DNA from 3 places in the Chelatococcus sp. CO-6 genome. Region 1 is predicted to be linked to each of the others. Evidence: riboswitches for the same ligand, from Rfam matches in the RefSeq annotation. Region 1 holds a riboswitch; each other region holds the start of a gene.
The links. Region 1 has a riboswitch for thiamine pyrophosphate ahead of thiO (glycine oxidase ThiO). Riboswitches for the same ligand answer to the same signal wherever they lie in the genome.
Positions count from the first base shown of each region.

Region 1 (3,267 bases):
CGAGCGGATCGGCCACCCGCGCGCCCTGTTCGATGACGTTCATGTCAGCCTCCCTGGCGTGCGTGGACGATCTCGATGCTGTCGCCCTCGTTCAGCGGCTCGTCCTGCCATCGCGCACGCGGCACGACCGCGCCGTTGAGCGCGACCGCAAGGCCGCGGCCGGCCGGGTCGATCCCGCGCTGCGTAAGAAATTCGGCGATCGTTGCGGCCGCCAGCGGCTCATCTGCACCATTGACGCGGATGCGCGGCAGCGCGGCGGAGGATGCTTTCGTCATGGCGAAACCTCGCTCGGCGCATCGGCGCGCGCCTGAAAGCGCGCAAGGGTGAAGGGGCGCGCCACATCGGCGAGTTGCCCGGTGAGGACATGATCGGCGATGACGGCGGCCGTAATGGGGGTGAGCAGGATGCCGTTGCGGTGGTGGCCGGTGGCGTAGACGAGGCCCGCAAGCTCACCCGGCCCGAGGATCGGCGCGTCGTCGCGGCTGCCGGGCCTGAGGCCGGCCCAGGTCTCGGCGATCGGCAGTTCCTCGATGACCGGCAGGGCCCGCCAGGCGGCGTCGAGGAGCGCGAGGAGGCCGCCGGCCGTCATGCGGGTGTCGAACCCCTTCTCCTCCACCGTGGCGCCGATGATGAGGCGCCCGTCGTGGCGCGGCACGAGATAGGCGCCCGGCACCCAGGTCACATGGCTGAGGACGGGAGCGGCCGGATCCATCTGGACCGCCACGAGCTGGCCCTTGACGGGCCGCACCGGCGGCAGGGCGGCCCGCGGCAGGCCCTCGATCCGCCGCGACCAGGCGCCGGCGGCAAGGATGACGGCGTCGGCATCGATCCGCCGGCCGCGGGTAACGACGCCGCGCGCTCGCCCGTCTTCGACGACGACCGATTCGACCGGGCTGTCCTCGTGGATCGCCACACCGGCCCGCCCGGCGGCCACATGCAGGGCGGCGGCCAGCTTGCGGTTGTCGACCTGATGGTCCTCGGGGCTCCACAGGCCGCCGACGACGCCGGGGTTGAGGAACGGCTCGCGGCGCCGCACCTCGGCGGCATCGAGCCACGAAACGGGCAGGCCGAGCCGCTCCTGCAGGGCGAGATGGTGCTTCAGCCGCGCCTGGTCGTCGGCCGAGAAGGCACAGACGAGCGTGCCTTCGGTGCGCAGATCGACGGCAAGGCCGCTCGCCGCCTCCAGTTCTCCGGCAAAGTCGGGCCACAGCGCCTGGCTCTCGCGGTTGAGAGGCAGGAGCGGCTCCTCGCCCGGCTCCACCTCCGCGCAAGCGGCCAGCATGCCGGCGGCGGCATGGCTCGCGCCCGTGCCGCAGCGGCCAGCCTCGAACAGGTCGACGTCGACGCCTTGCGTGGCGAGTCGCCAAGCGATGGAGAGGCCGATGACCCCTCCGCCGATGATGATGACTTTATCCGGTCGCGATGATGCTTCTGCACTCACCGGCTGCTCCCTACGCTGGCATGATCCAGACAGGTTCGATGGGTATGATCTCAGCCGCACTGCCGTGCGGCACCCCAGGCCGACGCGTCATATACACGACAAAAAACGCGCCACTGCAAGTCCGGCTATGGAAGTCCGGCAGCGGCGCGCTTTTCACAAAGCGAATCAGTCTTTCAGGCTAACCTCAGCTGGCAGCACGCTTCTTTGCCAGGGAATCGAAGGCCTTCAGCTCCGCCAGAAGGCCCTCCATCTCTCTCAGCGGCACCATGTTGGGGCCGTCGGACGGCGCGCGGTCCGGGTCCTCATGGCTCTCGATGAAGAGGCCGGCGACGCCGACGGCCACGGCGGCGCGTGCCAGCACGGGCACGAACTCGCGCTGCCCGCCGGAGGACGTGCCCTTGCCGCCGGGCTGCTGCACAGAATGGGTGGCGTCGAAGATGACGGGCGCGCCCGTCGTCTCGGCCATGATCGGCAGCGCCCGCATGTCGGAGACGAGCGTGTTGTAGCCGAAGGAGACGCCGCGCTCGGTCACCAGGACGTCGGGATTGCCGGCGCCCGTGACCTTGGCGGCGACGTTCGCCATGTCCCACGGCGCGAGGAACTGGCCCTTCTTGATGTTGACCGCCCGGCCCGTCTTCGCGGCCGCGACGAGAAGGTCGGTCTGCCGGCACAGGAAGGCCGGGATCTGCAGCACGTCGACCGCCTCCGCGATGGGTGCGCACTGGGCCGCGTCGTGCACGTCGGTCAGGACCGGCAGGCCGAGGCTCTCGCGGATCTCGGCGAAGATCGGCAGGGCGGCCTCAAGGCCGACGCCGCGGGCCGCGCCGGCGGAGGTGCGGTTGGCCTTGTCGAAAGAGGTCTTGAAGACGAGGCCGAGGCCGAGGCGGGAGCAGATCTCCTTCAGCGCCGTCGCCATCTCCAGCGCATGGGCCCGGCTCTCCAGCTGGCATGGCCCAGCGACGATCGCCAGCGGCAGGTGATTGCCGAAGGAGACGTTGCCGACCTTGACGGTTGCGTTGGCGCTCATGTTTCCCGCCCCAGGAGGTGAAGACAAGAGGTGAAGAAAGGCGCTCGATGGCGCAGGAGAAAGGCCGAATTGCGTCCGCCCGGCCTCGGAAGGTCATTCAGAACGTCATGGCGCCGGCATTGAGGATGCCGGCGGCCAGCGAGGCCGCGCCGAGGAAAAGCGCCGCCGCGATCTCGTTGTTGGCGATGCGCTGGGAGAGGTTTGGCATCGCGAGGCGCACGAGCCAGTAGGCGCTGATCTGCACGATCATGGCGACGAGGCCCCAGACCACGAGGTCCGGCCAGGTGCGCGCGTGCACCACGGCGCTCGACAGCGGCAGCGCGAAGCCGACGATGCTGAGCCCGAGCGACAGGCTGGCCGCCGCGACGTCGCGGCGGATGAGCGCGAATTCGTTGTGCGCGGTGATGAAGGTGTAGATGCCGATATAGACGAGGACGAGGACGAGCGCGATGAGGTAGTCGACCAGAAAATCCGGCAGATTGTTGATCGATTCAAACACCATCGGCGCCCCCAGCCCCGTTTCCCTGCCGCCAGCCCTGGCCGTGAATTGTCAGACGAGGCGGCTCTGCTCCAGGGCCGCCGCGACGAAGCTCTTGAAGAGCGGATGCGGCTCGAACGGCCGCGACTTCAGCTCCGGATGGAACTGGACGCCGATGAACCAGGGATGGTCGGCGAACTCGACGATCTCCGGCAGGAGCCCGTCCGGCGAGACGCCGGAGAAGACGAGGCCCTTCGCCTCCAGCCGCTGGCGGTACTCCATGTTCACCTCGTAGCGGTGGCGATGGCGCTCGGAGATCTG
Region 1 covers NZ_CP012398.1:3,810,412-3,813,678, reverse strand. The annotation lists gene AL346_RS17870 (thiazole synthase) at 1-43, opposite strand, end outside; gene thiS (sulfur carrier protein ThiS) at 45-275, opposite strand; gene thiO (glycine oxidase ThiO) at 272-1,441, opposite strand; TPP riboswitch at 1,430-1,528, opposite strand; gene kdsA (3-deoxy-8-phosphooctulonate synthase) at 1,626-2,468, opposite strand; gene AL346_RS17850 (DUF350 domain-containing protein) at 2,566-2,970, opposite strand; gene AL346_RS17845 (CTP synthase) at 3,019-3,267, opposite strand, start outside.

Region 2 (3,267 bases), 840 kb from region 1:
TCGGGCCGAGCGCCAGGATGCGCTCGCCCACGGCCCGCATCGCCGCCTCGTCGTGCGGCACCGGCATGTCGACGAGCGCGGCTGCCTCGGGCAGGTTGGGCGTGACGAGGAGGGCACGGGGCAGCAGCAGGCTGCGCAGGTTGTCGACGGCGGCCGGCGCCAGCAGCCGGTCACCGCTCGTCGCCACCATGACGGGATCGACGACGATGCGCGTCGCGCCGTGGCGGTCGAGCCCCTCGGCGACGGCGGCGATGACGTCGGGCTGCGACAGCATGCCGATCTTCACCGCGCGCACGAAAAGGTCGGAGAAAACCGAATCGATCTGCTGCGCCACGAAGGCGGCGGGCACGTCGTGGATCGCCTGCACGCCGAGCGTGTTCTGCGCCGTCAGCGCCGTGATCACGCTGGCGCCATAGACCCCGAGCGCCGAGAAGGTCTTGAGATCGGCCTGAATGCCGGCGCCGCCGCTCGAATCGGAGCCGGCGATGGTCACAGCGATCGCTGCCATGGTTCCGTGTTTCCTTCCCTCAGCGTCCGGCGTCGGTCGCGCCGCGAGCCGCAAGCGCCCCGTCGACGATGCTGCGCAGGTTGCGCGCCGCCGCCTCCACGTCCTCCGCCATGAAGACGGCCGAGATCACGGCGATGCCGTCGGCGCCCGCGCCGATGACGGCGGCGGCGTTGGTCGCATCGATGCCGGCGATCGCGCCGACGGGCAGGCCGGGCCGTGCTCCGCGGGCGCTGTCGACGAGCCGCGCGAGACCGGCGAGGCCGACCGGCGGATCGGGATTGTCCTTGCTCCTGGTGGCGAAGACCCCGCCGATGCAGCCGTAGTCGACCGGCAGGGTGGCGAGCTCCGCGACATGTGCCGGCGCCTTCAGCGTGACGCCGACGATGGCCTGCGGACCGAGCAGGCGGCGGGCGTCCTCGGCCTGCATGTCGTCCTGGCCGACATGGACGCCGTCCGCGCCGGCGGCGAGCGCGACGTCGACCCGGTCGTTGACGAGGAGCGGCACGCCGGTGCCCGCGAGGGCCGCCCCGATCGCGCGGGTGCGGGCGACGAGGTCGCGCGTGCCGGCGTGCTTGTCGCGGTACTGGACGAGGGTTGCGCCGCCCGCGGCCGCCGCACGGGCGAGGTCGGCCAGGTCCCGGCCGCGCGTGCGCTCCGGATCGAGGATGGCATAGAGCCTGAGGTCGACCTTCATTGCTCGCACCTCAGCCGGGCGGCGATGGCTGCGTCGTCCAGCGTGTCGAGCGCGTCGAGCAGCAGGGGCGGGAAGGTGCCGGGCCCGCCGGCCTTCTCGCCGGCGACCTCGCCGGCGATGCCCATGATGGCGAGTCCCGAGGCCGTGGCGAGAAGCGCATCGTCGCTCACGGCGAGGCAGGCGGCGACCACGGCGGTGGCCGCGCAGCCCATGGCCGTGACCCGGGCCATGAGCCGATGTCCGTTGGCGATGGTGATCGAGCGCCGGCCGTCGGTCACGATGTCCGTCGGCCCGGTCAGGGCGACGATGCAGCCGCGCTCGCGGGCAAGATCCATGGCGCCCTTGCGGTCCGCGGGCCGGCGCGCCAGGGCCTCGAACTCGGAGGCGTTCGCGCGCAGCACCTTCGGCTTGCGGGCGAGAAGCTGCTGGGCGATGGCGAGGCGACGGGGCGAGGCGTCGACGAAGACCGGGTCGAGCAGCCAGGGCAGGGCCGCGTCCTCGGCCGCCGCGATGGCGAGCGGGATGGCGGCGCGGCGCTCCGTATCGAGGGTGCCGAGGTTGACGAGCAGCGCATCGGCGCGGCGCGTGAAGTCGGCGACCTCGTCGGCGACGACGGTCATCGACGGGACGGCACCGGCTGCGAGCAGCATGTTGGCGGTGAAGTTCTTTGCCACCGCGTTGGTGATGGCGTGGACGCGGGGCTGCCGCTCGCGCAGCCGCACGAGGATCTCGTGGGCGACGTGGGCGGAGAAATCGCCGGATCGCATGGTCCTGTCCGTCCGCCCGGGCGGGGGCCCGTCGTTTCGCATCTCGCATTCCTCCGCCGGCACGACCCGGTTCAGGTTCGGTGGGTTGACGCGTTGCGCCTCTCAGCCCGGCCTTATGGGCACCCCAAGGAGATCAGTGTGGCTTTAAGGCGGCTCACCGCGCAATGCAAGCGCGGCTCAGGTGGCGCGCGGCGGGGCCGCGGCGTTGGCGCGGCGGCGCTCGAGGCCGAGGCGATGCTCGCGCCAGATGACGAAGAGGCCGGAGCCCATGACGATGGACGAGCCGGCGATGACGGCCGGCACCGGCAGTTCGCCGAAGACGAACCAGCCGATGAGGATGGCCCAGATCATCGTCGTGTATTCGAACGGGGCGACCAGCGAGGCGTCGGCATAGCGGTAGCTCTGCGTCAGCAGGATCTGCCCGAGGCCGCCGAGGATGCCGATGCCGACGAGGATGCAGAACTCGGTGAAGGTCGGGGCATTCCAGCCGAGCACGATGGTGGACAGGCCGAGCAGCGTCGTCAGCATGGAGAAGTAGAAGACGACCGCGCCGGTCTTCTCCGTGCTGATGAGCCGGCGCACCTCCACCGTCGCCCCCGCCGCGCAGCAGGCCCCGACCAGCGCGAAGACGGCACCGATGGCCGCGCCATCGCCGAAGCCGTTGACGAGCACGCTCGACTGGAAATGTGGGGCGAGCATGATGAGGACGCCGACGAAGCCGACGGCGACCGCCGTCCAGCGGTAGACCCGCACCGTTTCCTTCAGCACGAGTGCCGCGAGGATGACGACGATGAGCGGGGCCGTGTAGCCGATCGAGATGGCATCGGGCAGGGGCAGGAACGACAGGGCGAAGAAGCCGCAGAACATGCCCGTGGAGCCGATGACGCCGCGGCGGGCATGGCCGAGGATGTTCTTCGTGCGCACCGCGTCGATCAGCTCGCCGCGCCAGCCGAGCCACAGGAGGAGCGGCACCAGCGCGAAGGCGGAGCGGAAGAAGACGAGCTCCCCGGTCGGAAACTCTGTGCTGACGATCTTGATGCCAGCGGACATCAGGGTGAACGAAAGCGCCGAGAGGACCTTGAGGCCGATACCTAGGAGGGGATTCACGACTGTCTGCCGCCTTGGATGCAGGTGTAACCAAACCACGAAACAGGGGCTTGCCCAAGGCCGTCCGGGGCAAGCCTGTCATGCGCAGGGGGCACGGGAACAGGGCGCGTCATCAAAGTGAGATGTGAATCGGCTCTTTAGGGCCAACGCGATCAGACGGACGGATCTGCCCCGTGTCCCAAGAAAGCGAC
Region 2 covers NZ_CP012398.1:253,290-256,556, reverse strand. The annotation lists gene thiD (bifunctional hydroxymethylpyrimidine kinase/phosphomethylpyrimidine kinase) at 1-508, opposite strand, end outside; gene thiE (thiamine phosphate synthase) at 528-1,202, opposite strand; gene thiM (hydroxyethylthiazole kinase) at 1,199-1,969, opposite strand; TPP riboswitch at 2,000-2,106, opposite strand; gene AL346_RS01350 (DMT family transporter) at 2,147-3,076, opposite strand; gene AL346_RS01345 (UDP-2,3-diacylglucosamine diphosphatase) at 3,250-3,267, shown strand, end outside.
Region 2: linked by a shared signal. The riboswitch ahead of thiM (hydroxyethylthiazole kinase) and the one ahead of thiO (glycine oxidase ThiO) in region 1 are both predicted to bind thiamine pyrophosphate.

Region 3 (3,267 bases), 1.8 Mb from region 1:
GCCCATGGAAACTGTCTTGCCGCGCGCTCCACGTCATCGTCCGGAGGGGCATGCCGTCCCCGGATCTGATCCGGGGACGGCTCCGACGAGGGCCTTCACTTTGCCGGCACGTAGATCTCGGCACCCTTGTCCTTGAACTCCTGCGCCTTCTGCTCGAGGCCGACCATGCGTTCGGCCTCCGCCCTCAGGTCCTGCGTGATCTTCATCGAGCAGAACTTCGGGCCGCACATGGAGCAGAAATGCGCCACCTTGTGCGCGTCCTTCGGCAGGGTCTCGTCGTGGAAGGCGCGCGCCGTGTCCGGGTCGAGCGAGAGGTTGAACTGGTCCTCCCAGCGGAAGTCGAAGCGCGCCCGCGACAAGGCGTCGTCGCGCAGCTTGGCCGAGGGGTGGCCCTTGGCGAGGTCGGCCGCGTGCGCCGCGATGCGGTAGGTGATGACGCCGGTCTTCACGTCGTCGCGGTTGGGCAGCCCGAGGTGCTCCTTGGGCGTGACGTAGCAGAGCATCGCCGTGCCGAACCAGCCGATCATCGCCGCGCCGATGGCCGAGGTGATGTGGTCGTAGCCGGGGGCGATGTCCGTCGTCAGCGGGCCGAGGGTGTAGAACGGCGCCTCGCCGCAATGGGCGAGCTGCTTGTCCATGTTCACCTTGATCTTGTGCATCGGCACGTGGCCGGGGCCCTCGATCATCACCTGGCAGCCCTTGTCCCAGGCGATCTTGGTGAGCTCGCCGAGCGTCTCCAGCTCCGCGAACTGGGCCGCGTCGTTGGCATCGGCGATGGAGCCGGGGCGCAGGCCGTCGCCGAGCGAGAAGGAGACGTCATACTTGCGCATGATGTCGCAGATCTCGTCGAAGCGCTCGTAGAGGAAGCTCTCCTTGTGGTGCGCGAGGCACCATCGCGCCATGATCGAGCCGCCGCGCGAGACGATGCCGGTGACGCGCTTGGCCGTCAGCGGCACATAGGGCAGGCGCACGCCGGCGTGAATGGTGAAATAGTCGACGCCCTGCTCCGCCTGCTCGATGAGCGTGTCCTTGAACACCTCCCAGTCGAGCTTCTCGGGCTCGCCGTTCACCTTCTCCAGCGCCTGGTAGATCGGCACGGTGCCGATCGGCACCGGCGCGTTGCGCATGATCCAGGAACGGATGTTGTGGATGTTGCGGCCGGTGGAGAGGTCCATCACCGTGTCGGCGCCCCAGCGGATGGCCCAGACGAGCTTCTCCACCTCTTCCGCCGCCGAGGAGGTGACGGCCGAATTGCCGATGTTGGCGTTGATCTTCACCAGGAAGTTGCGGCCGAGGATGGTCGGCTCGAGCTCCGGGTGGTTGATGTTGGCCGGGATGATGGCGCGCCCGCGCGCGATCTCCTGGCGCACGAATTCGGGCGTGATGAAGGGCGGGATCTCGGCGCCGAAATCCTCGCCGTCGGCGCGCCGCTCCTCGGCGCCGGCGAGGATGGCCGCGCGGCCGAGGTTCTCGCGGTGGGCGACGTAGACCATCTCCTCGGTGATGATGCCGGCGCGCGCGAATTCGAGCTGCGTCACCGGCCCGCCGGCCTTGCCGGCGAGCACGTCGCGCGGGGCGGGGCAGTGCGGCACCAGCTTGTCGGCCGAGACGTTGCCGTTGTCCTCCGGCTTGACGGCGCGAGCCTCGACCCTGGCGAAGCCGCGCTTGGCGATCCAGTCGCCGCGCACCGGGGCGAGGCCCGCCGCGAGATCGATCGCCGCCTCGGGGTCGGTATAGGGGCCGGAGGTGTCGTAGGTGCGGAACGGCTCCTCGCCGGAGGTCGGCGCAAGCACGATCTCGCGGAAGGGCACACGGATGTCGGAGCGGCCTTCGGGGCTCGTATAGATCTTCCGCGACCCGGCGATGGGGCCGGTGGTGACGGCGTCCGGAGTGGCGGTCGCGGGCTTGGTATGCACTGTCATGTGGATCTCCTCCTCGCTCGACAAGGAGACCCGGGCATCAGCGATTCGTTTGGGATTGGCGTCGATCGCGCGTTTCCGTCCCTTCGCCGGCATGACCCGGATCAGGTCCTAAGGGTCACCGCGTTGTCTGGACGTTTCGCGCCCGTCGCCGGCGGTATCTCAGCCCCCTAGCGGGGCCCCCCTCGGAACATGGGGCGAGACTCTTGGGCTTTTGCCGGGGTTTGTCAACGAGGGGCCGTAGTGCGGTGCGGTACGGGCATCTTCCTCGCGCAACGCTTCAGCCGTCACGCAGGTGTTGAGCGGTCACACGTTTCGGCCGGCGCTTTTCCCGGCTCGCCTCTGCGCCGTCATGCCCGCGCTTGTCGCGGGCATCCACGCCTTTAGGGTTAAGCAACGTCAACGGCGTGGATGGCCGGGACAAGCCCGGCCATGACGCGAGTGGGACGGACGGCCGCGCGACAGGCGCGGGCGTGAAGGGCGGCTCAGAGCCCCAGCTTCTTCCGGCGCTGGGCCAGCGTCCTCAGGCGCAGGGCGTTGAGCTTGATGAAGCCGGCGGCGTCGCGGTGGTCGTAGGCGACGGCGCCTTCCTCGAAGGTCACGAGCTCCTGGTCGTAGAGCGAATAGGGGCTGTCGCGGCCGACGAGGTGGACGCCGCCCTTGTAGAGCTTGAGGCGCACCTGGCCGGAGACGAGCTCCTGGCTCCTGTCGATGAGCGCCTGCAGCATCTCGCGCTCGGGCGAGAACCAGAAGCCGTTGTAGACGAGCTCGGCATATTTCGGCATCAGCTCGTCCTTGAGATGCGCGGCGCCGCGGTCGAGCGTGATCGACTCGATGCCGCGGTGGGCGACGTAGAGGATCGTGCCGCCGGGCGTCTCGTACATGCCGCGGCTCTTCATGCCGACGAAGCGGTTCTCGACGAGGTCGAGGCGGCCGATGCCGTTGGCCCGGCCGAGCTCGTTGAGCTTCGCGAGCAGCGTCGCCGGCGACATCTTCACGCCGTCGATGGCGACCGGGTCGCCCTTCTCGAAGTCGATGGTGATGTAGGTCGGCGTGTCGGGCGCGGCCTCGGGATCGATGGTGCGCGAATAGACGTAGTCCGGCACCTCCTGCGCCGGGTCCTCGAGCACCTTGCCCTCGGAGGAGGCGTGCAGGAGGTTGGCGTCGACCGAGAAGGGCGCTTCGCCGCGCTTGTCCTTGGCGATCGGGATCTGGTTCTGCTCGGCGAATTCGAGGAGCTTGGTGCGCGAGGTCAGGTCCCACTCGCGCCAGGGAGCGATGACGGTGACGTCCGGCTTCAGCGCGTAATAGCCGAGCTCGAAGCGCACCTGGTCGTTGCCCTTGCCGG
Region 3 covers NZ_CP012398.1:1,254,908-1,258,174, reverse strand. The annotation lists gene thiC (phosphomethylpyrimidine synthase ThiC) at 96-1,922, opposite strand; TPP riboswitch at 1,984-2,115, opposite strand; gene AL346_RS05890 (argininosuccinate synthase) at 2,405-3,267, opposite strand, start outside.
Region 3: linked by a shared signal. The riboswitch ahead of thiC (phosphomethylpyrimidine synthase ThiC) and the one ahead of thiO (glycine oxidase ThiO) in region 1 are both predicted to bind thiamine pyrophosphate.